Regions from separate parts of the Bifidobacterium sp. ESL0728 genome, predicted to be linked through region 1. Evidence: riboswitches for the same ligand, from Rfam matches in the RefSeq annotation. Region 1 holds a riboswitch; the other holds the start of a gene.
The links. A riboswitch is a leader RNA that binds a small molecule or an ion and turns the genes downstream of it on or off. The one in region 1 is predicted to bind thiamine pyrophosphate.
Positions count from the first base shown of each region.

Region 1 (4,216 bases):
TGCGTCTGTCCTGACCGAACGTCGGCTCGTCTAAGATGATGACGCGAGGTGCGGCGGCAAGCGAGGCTGCAACAGTCAAACGACGCTTTTCGCCGCCGGAAAGCGTATACGGATTTACCGAGGCATATTGTGAAAGCCTGAACCGGCGGAGCAACTTCATGGCTTTCTTCTTGGCCTTCTCCTCGGGCGTCCCTGTACGCAACAGCCCGAGCATCACCTCTTCAAGCACGCTGCCACGCGCAAACTGGTGTTCGGGATTCTGGAAAACGTAGGAGATGCGCGCTGCCAGTTCCGTCGATTTCCAATCCATTGGAGAATTGCCGGTTGCCCCTTTTGCCAATTCAGGAGAAGCTTCGACGCTGCCCGCCACAGGTTCCAACAACCCGGCCAATGTCAAGGAAAGCGTGGACTTGCCGACTCCGTTACGTCCGACCAATGCCGTGATCTGCTCGGCGGCGAAGGAAACATTGATATGTTCGGCTATCGCTTTGCCGTTACGGCCGATAGCCAGGTTTTTGGTCGAGAGCAGCACCTTGCCGTCACCGAGAGCAGGGTCGCTGTCTGGCTCGTCATCGGTGTAAATACGATGGATTTCATCTTCCGGTCGTCGGTATTTATCCGGCATCCAGATACCGAGGGCGGCAAAATCCAAATCACGGTTTTCGAACACTTCGTCCGGAGTGCCGTCGGCCACGACGATGGTGCGCCGGAACCCGCTGTGGTCAATCTCAGCATCATCACCGACCTGCGTGATTCGAGCCTTGACCTGGTCGTCCGATTCCAACCCCAGAACGATGACCCTATCAATAAGGTCTATCCATGGGCCGGCGCGATGCTCGACGAGCAACATGGTCGCTTCGGTGTCACCTAATACATCAGAAACGGCGTCAATGACTTGCGAGACCCCCTCAGGATCAAGGTTCGCGGTCGGTTCGTCCAGAAGCAACGCCCCAGGCTGCATGGCCAGTGCCCCGGCCAAGGCCAGACGCTGCATCTGCCCACCACTCAAATGCATGGTGGAACGGTGCAGCTGAAGCCCTTCGAGACCTACCGCGGCAAGGCTTTGTTTCACACGTTGCCAAATCTGCGGACGCGGCACACCCATGTTTTCAGGGCCGAAAGCGACGTTGTCGCCCAAGCGCTCGAAAATCGTCTGCGAGTCCGGGTCCTGCAGTACCAGTCCAACGCGGCCGTGCGCGGCGACCGCCGGCACACCGTCGACGAAAACGCCACCTTCGGTCACCCCGCCTTCTGAATCCTCGACAGCGACGACTTTTCCCGTCTCGTTCTCTCTGGCATCGTTCGCGGCTTCCACTGCATCCCCGCCAAGCAAACCCGAGGCGCCTTCGAGGATCGTCGATTTTCCGATGCCCGAAGCACCAAGGAGGAGCACATGCTCACCGGGACGGATGTCAAGGTTCAACCCACGGACGGCGAAATGACGGCGCGAAGCATGACGATAGCCCCAATTTTTGAAACTTATCGAAGCAGGCGCAACCTTGGGGGAGACCTTGCCCAAAGAAGGTCCCGCATCTTGCAAAACCCTGCCATCCGTACCGGCATGGTCGTCCAAGGCACCCTGTTGCGAGCCGTCACCGTTCCGGTTATCGGCTGCCTTGGATTGCTCGCCTTGCATACGTTCCCCTTTTCGACGCCTCAAAACTCTACCCGATGCCGCTCACTTGGCGGCGGCGCGGATCTGACGGCCGGAAGCGAATTTGTCGATGGCGCCGGTTTTGGCAATGGCGATGTAGAGATACCACATCAATACGCCGGCCACCAACGCGCCGGAAATCACCGTGGCGACCAAGTACCATACTCCATAAGCGCCGGTCATCTTAAAGCCCTGCAGATGGGTGAAGAACGTATAGGCCCAACAACCTACGGCCGAGACCACGCCGGAAAGTGTCATCGTGACTAGATTCCACACCTTGTAGGCCACGCAAAGAAAAACGACTTCGGCGCAAAGCCCCTGCACCAGTGCAATCAGAAACGTCTCCATGCCGCCCCAGCTGTTGCCGAGCAACGATTCGAGCACGCCGGCGACGACTTCGGCATAGGTGGCCGCGCCAGGTTTACGCACGATAACCGCGGCAAGTGGACCGGCGAAAAGCCAAAGCCCGTTCATCAAACCGCCAAGGCCGGGGATTAGAGCATCCAGAGGAGAACCTATCGGGCCGTATAGCAGGGCCGCGGCCCAATAGACGAACGTGCTGGCCACTCCGATGACCGAAGCGACGGCGATATCGACGACGCGCCACCGAAGGTTCGGCCTGGAGACGATGGTTGTTCGATTTGACGATGACATGATTTGTGCCTTTCCGCTGTGCACACCGCTTATCGGCGCGCATTTCAAGGCACGGGAAAAGAGAGACGTCCGTGCGCCGGCATTGTCCGGACTCACGTTCATTCGGTCGAGGAAATCCTCATCTCAGCCAGCCGTAAAGACCAGCCCCCGTGTCAGTTCGCCATCCTAGAGCAATCCCCTGTCAATCGGCCTACGGGTAGTCGTGTGGGGGTTGGGGCATACAATGCTCGACACGCTCCGGGCCGCTCAGGCCGAGTCTTTACGGTCGAGCATCGCATGCCCCAACCCCCACACTTATGCACAGAGGAATCTGATTGACAGGGGTTGCGGGAGGTGGTTCACCAGCGAATAGCTACCGCATGAATAAGGAACCTTATGACAGTGAGCTTGCAATTCGCACGTATGCATTTAGAAAAATTGAGCATGCGGCAGCTATTCGCTTGGAGTACCACCGACCCTGATTCTTTACTATTTGGAGATTACAGCGAGTTCGCTTCCCTAAGGATTAGTGGCGGCGGCAGATATGCAATGTTCGACCGTAAAGACTTGGCCTGAGCGGCCCGGAGCGTGTCGAACGTTGTATATCTGCCACCGCCACGACTAACGTCAGACGACGAGAAGGCGAGTTAGTGGATTACTTCGCGAGTTTGGTTAGGATCAGGGCCTCGGTGAGGACGTTGTTTTTTAGGCTTTGAAGGTCAATCGACTCGTTGGGGCTGTGGGCGTTGCCCTTGGGGTCTTCTGGTCCGGTAACCAAGACCTGAGCCTTGGGGAAGATGCGCTGCAGCTCGGGAATGAACGGGATCGAGCCGCCTTCGCCCTTGTTGATCGGGTCGACGCCGAACGCCTCGCGCATCGATTCCAATGCATCCTGGGTGGCTTCGGCATTGGGGTCCATGCTCCAGCCCATGCCGGCGTCGACCATCGAAACCGAGACTTCAGCACCGAACGGCGCGTGGGAAGTGAGGAAGTCCGTAACGGCCTTGGCAGCATCTTCAGGACGCTGGTTTGGCGCGGTGCGGATGGAAAGACGGAAACGCGTTTCGTTGGCGATGACGTTGAACGAACCCTCGACCGGATGGGCATCGAATCCGATGACCGAGATGCTCGGCTTGGTCCACAGGCGCGAGGCGAGAGAACCTGTGCCGGCGAACCGGTAGGAATCGACCACGGAGGAATCGGCACGTACGCTGGCCTCATCCAAGTCACGCTGAAGCCCACCGACCGGGTCTCCTCCGACAAGACCAGGGATATTCAGCGATCCATTTTCGTCATACATCGAAGCGATAAGCATGGATGACAGAGTATTGGCATCGAGAATCGGGCCGCCGAACTGGCCGGAGTGCACGGGATGTTCCAGCGCCTTCACGGTGACATCCAAGTCGGTATTGCCGCGCAGACTAGTGGTGAGGCTGGGGATTTCGGCGCTCCAGTTGCCGGAGTCGGCCACGATGATGACATCGGAATCGAACTCGTCGCGATGCGCCTCGATGAAAGGAATGAAGCTCGGCGAGCCCATCTCCTCCTCGCCTTCGATGAAGACCTTGATATTGACCTTCAAATCGTCACCCAATGCATGCAACGCGCCGGAATGGATGGCAATGCCGCCACCGTCGTCGGTCGCGCCGCGTCCGTAAAGACGGCCATCGACCTCGGTGGCCACAAACGGGTCGGTATCCCATGCCGAGGCGTCCGGCACCGGCTGAACGTCGTGATGAGCGTATAGCAGCACGGTGGGAGCGTCAGGATTGACAATCTTCGAACCGACCACTTCAAAAGCTCCGGGGGTGCCGTCAGGATTCTTGGACTGCACCACTTTGGCGTCCACCCCGCGTTTTTTAAGTTCGTCAGCCACGAATTGCGCCGAACGACGCATGTGCTCACCGGTGATGCCTTGTGCGGAAACCG
Region 1 is NZ_CP113925.1:1,419,294-1,423,509, forward strand. Features, by position in the region: gene OZX67_RS05620 (ATP-binding cassette domain-containing protein) at 1-1,636, opposite strand, end outside; gene OZX67_RS05625 (ECF transporter S component) at 1,679-2,308, opposite strand; TPP riboswitch at 2,359-2,469, opposite strand; gene OZX67_RS05630 (dipeptidase) at 2,943-4,216, opposite strand, start outside.

Region 2 (4,216 bases), 510 kb from region 1:
GCCATGGGCAAGGCGCTCGACGCGCTACGAGGCCGCGATGACGTGCATTGGACCTATGTGAGCCCCGCCGGCGATTTTCAGGCCGACGGCCCGCGCACCGGGAAGTACGTTCTGGCCGGTGAGGAATACACCACCGACAAGGACGGCAAGAGCGCCATCAGCTACGCCGATTACGCGATGGCCATGGTTGACGAAATCGCCACCGACAAGCCGCACGACCACGAGCGCATTTCCGTGCGCTGGTAAGTAACCGCGGGTACATCAGAATCCACAAGTCGTCGCCTTCAACCGAGTTCGGTTACGGAAGGCGACGACTTTTGCATTATCGGATAATCTCAATCGAACGCTGCACGACCAGGCAAAGACAAACCGCCAAATCGAGGAATGCTCATAATTTCGATGTCGCAATCTTTTTGGCCAGCGAAGGGAAGAAAACGACGTTGATCTTCGGAATCCGGTAGAGCAGCAGAACCATCACCGCGATCAGGACCGAACGCGCTGCAAAAATGACAAACGGCTCTGCCTGGTAGCCGACAATCGGCTGAAGCCTTTCGACGATGGTGCCCCAAGGCAAGTCATCCTCCTCCAGAAGATGCGCGCAGAAAATCGGAAGCGTGTACCTGCCGATCAGTGCCAACGCTTTGTTGAGGTAAGGCACCCAGCGGTCAATGACCGAAGAAAAGCCGACGATACACAACGTGGCACCAATCGAGCCAACAATGGAAAGCAGCGGGGTCTGCCCGTAAGCGTTCGTCGCCAAACCGAATGCAGTGAATTTCCACATTGCCAAGGCCCAGACGATCGCACTGGGAACCCACAGGACGGGCCAGCGGCGAAAGATCCCGACGACATCGAAACGTTTTGCCATGCATCCCAAATACACGAAAAGCGATGCCGTCAAACCAGCCTGCACGCTCAACGGCAACCAGACGTAACGTGAAGACGCATAGCCGCAAGCGAAGAAAACAAGGATCCACAACGGGGTGCCAGGAAGACGGTAGGCGACATGGACCAGCAGATGTGCCCAGAACAACGCCAGAAGAAACCATATGGCACCGATATAGCGCGACATGGGGAAAAGGGCATTGGTCATGTCGGAGCCCGAACCGTACAACGCGGCCACCGTCCAACCGCCGACGATGCCGGCGATGTCACGATGGGTCAGAAGCGCGACAACCAGGTGAAGAAGCACCACCGTGGCAGCCGTGATGATGTAGGTAAGCAGCAATTCCCTTGATTCCTTGCGCCACGCGAATCGGCGATCGGGATGCATGAAATACCCGGAAAGCAGGAAGAACAGCGGCATATGGAACGAGAAAAAGAAGATGTAGAGCCAGTTCGAGACGGTGCCCATCGGGGAGACCAGAAGAATGCTATGGCCAAGGACTACGCCGATCATGGCAATGCCCTTGGCGATATCGAAATAGCGCACTCTTGAGCTCATCCCACTCTCCCTGCCTCTACGTCTCTGCCAACAACAAACCCCAGAATATACCGAGATGATATATCGCGGAAGCCAGCCATACCCGATGGCCGGAAATCCACCTTGTCCAATGAAGCGCATAGCGTCAGGAACTGTAAGTGCAGGGGAACCTGCGAGGCCGTTTCGGCGGGCACGCAAGTTGAGACGAGCACAACGCTCGACCCTTGGAACCTGTTGGTTAATACCATCGTAGGGAGACGCGAATATGGTCAATGACTCATACTCATCAACAAATAACAATCTGAACAATCTGGCCGATCTGGCTTCAGACGATCCGCTGCGTGCGAGCATCCGCGAGGCCGCGCAGACCGTACGGGACACCACACCTCTGGCGCAGTCCTTCACCAATTTCGTCACCATCAACCTCGTGGCCAACGCGCAATTGGCGGCGGGCGGTGCGGCCGCCATGAGTTTCCTGCCCGACGACATCGCCGACGGCGAGGTGGCCAGCGGCGCAAGTTATATCAACGTCGGCACGCTGCTGCCCTTCTATGAGGACGCGCTCGAGGAAATCGCCAGGCACTTCCACGCCGATCACCATCGCTGGGTGCTCGACCCTGTGGCTGCGGGACTTGGCACCACGCGTACCGATATCTTGAAATCGTTCAAGGCGGCGCCGCCCACCATCATCCGCGGCAACGCCTCCGAAATCATCAAGCTGCGCGAAATGTGGGAATTGCCGCTGGACGGAGATGGAAACGGCAAGAAGCATGGCAAATCGAAGAAATCCAGCGGGCCTGTTGGCGTGGAATCGGCTGATGACGTCGAGGCTGCGGAGGAATCCGCACGCGTTTTGGCGAAGTTCATTGCCAAAGGCGACGCACAGGGACAAAGTGCCGTTGCCGTTTCCGGCGAAACCGACCTCGTCACCGACGGCGAGCACACGTATCGTCTGCCCGGTGGCAGCGCCATGATGACCAAGATCACCGGGGCCGGCTGCTCGCTGGGCGGCGTGGTCGCCACGTATCTGGCCGTCGCCGACCCGCTGACCGCAGCCGTCGCCGCGAGCGCACTCTACAACCGTGCCAGCGAAACGGGTGAGGCCAATTCGCACGGTCCGGGTTCCTTCCAGGTTGCCTTCCTTGACGGTCTTTGGTCGACCACGCCCGAGCAAATCGCTGCTTCACCGATTCTGGCCTAGATCAGAGTATGCCTAATCCAATTGGAACCTGCCATTTTAGTCGCGTTAGAGGCACAATAGCAACGTTCCTGCCCCTAACGCAATAGCAAACGCGGGTTCCCGTTGGGTTAAGGGCAGAATATCGGTTTCCTGCCTCTAACCCAACGGCAAGAGACCGGTTCACAAGTATTGGAGACAGAAAAGCAATATTCATGCCTGTTTTGCAACTTTGCGAACCAACCTCGACCACTTTTACACAAAGAAATCCGCGCAACCTCATCTGCGCAATCCGCACCATTGAAATGAATCGAGTCAATTATGACCAATACCGATAACACACCATTCCCCTCCATGCGCGACCGCTTCGACCTGAGCTCCTACCTTGTGCTCGGGCCTGCGGACACCAAATCACGGCCCGTTCCCGACATTGTGCGGCAGGCGTTGGCCGGTGGCATCACCTTTGTTCAGATCCGTGTAAAGCCGGGCGACGCCAGGGATATCACCGAAATCGCACGTCAGACCGCCAACGTCATCGCCAAAGCTGGGGCCTCCGAAACGGTTCCGCTGGTTATTGACGACCGCGCGGACGTGGCTTGGCAGTGCAGAGACATGGGCATCAAGGTCGACGGGATCCATATCGGGCAGGATGACATGAACCCGGTCGAAGCTCGCAAACTGCTCGGCCCGGACGCGATTATCGGACTGAGTTGCAAGGTGCTCGGCGAGGTCAAGGCCGCCAACGCGCTGCCCGCCAGCACCATCGACTACATCGGCGCGGGGCCGCTGCACCCAAGTACCACCAAGCCCGATTGCATCGTCATCGGTGCCGACCACAAGCGCCATACACAGGACACCGAATCCATCAACGCGCTGTGCCGGGAATCCCACTACCCCATCGTCGTGGGCGGCGGTGTGAAGCTCGAGGATCTGCCGGAATTGGCGCAAACACAGGCCGCGGGCTGGTTCGTGGTTTCGGCCATCGCCGGAGCCGACGATCCGCAAGCCACCACCAAGGCCATGGTGGACTCGTGGAAAGCCGCGCGCGCGAAGCGTGGCTGAAAGGTAGGCGGCGTGATTCACCCGTCGGTCTTATCGCTTTGCAGCGGTTGCGCATGAAACAACCTCAAGCAATCATCACAAAGCAATAAGAGACATTCGGTTGAGATATACATGCTTCGCAAATCACGCCATGTCGTATAGATGAGCAAATCGCAGGAGATACACTTCAGACAGATGACGAGCACACAATCAATGAACGACTCAGCGGAATCAACCCCTGTCCGCCCCTACCGGCTGCCGGCGGTGCTGTCCATCGCGGGCAGCGATTCGTCGGGTGGGGCCGGTATTCAGGCCGATCTCAAGACGTTCATGGCCTGCGGAGTTTATGGCATGAGTGCCATCACCTCGTTGACTGCGCAAAACACCACCGGCGTACGGACCTCCGCCGCTACATCCCCGGATATGCTGGCTGCCCAGATCGATGCTGTGTTCGAGGACATCCGGCCAGACGCCGTCAAAATCGGTATGGTGCCAAACGCCAAACTTATCGAGGTCATTGCGGAACGCCTTGAACATTATCACGCCACTAATATCGTGGTCGACCCGGTGATGAT
Region 2 is NZ_CP113925.1:1,925,137-1,929,352, forward strand. Features, by position in the region: gene OZX67_RS07335 (NAD(P)H-binding protein) at 1-246, shown strand, start outside; gene OZX67_RS07340 (acyltransferase family protein) at 389-1,444, opposite strand; TPP riboswitch at 1,576-1,697, shown strand; gene OZX67_RS07345 (hydroxyethylthiazole kinase) at 1,689-2,624, shown strand; gene thiE (thiamine phosphate synthase) at 2,922-3,662, shown strand; gene thiD (bifunctional hydroxymethylpyrimidine kinase/phosphomethylpyrimidine kinase) at 3,855-4,216, shown strand, end outside.
Region 2: linked by a shared signal. The riboswitch ahead of OZX67_RS07345 (hydroxyethylthiazole kinase) and the one ahead of OZX67_RS05625 (ECF transporter S component) in region 1 are both predicted to bind thiamine pyrophosphate.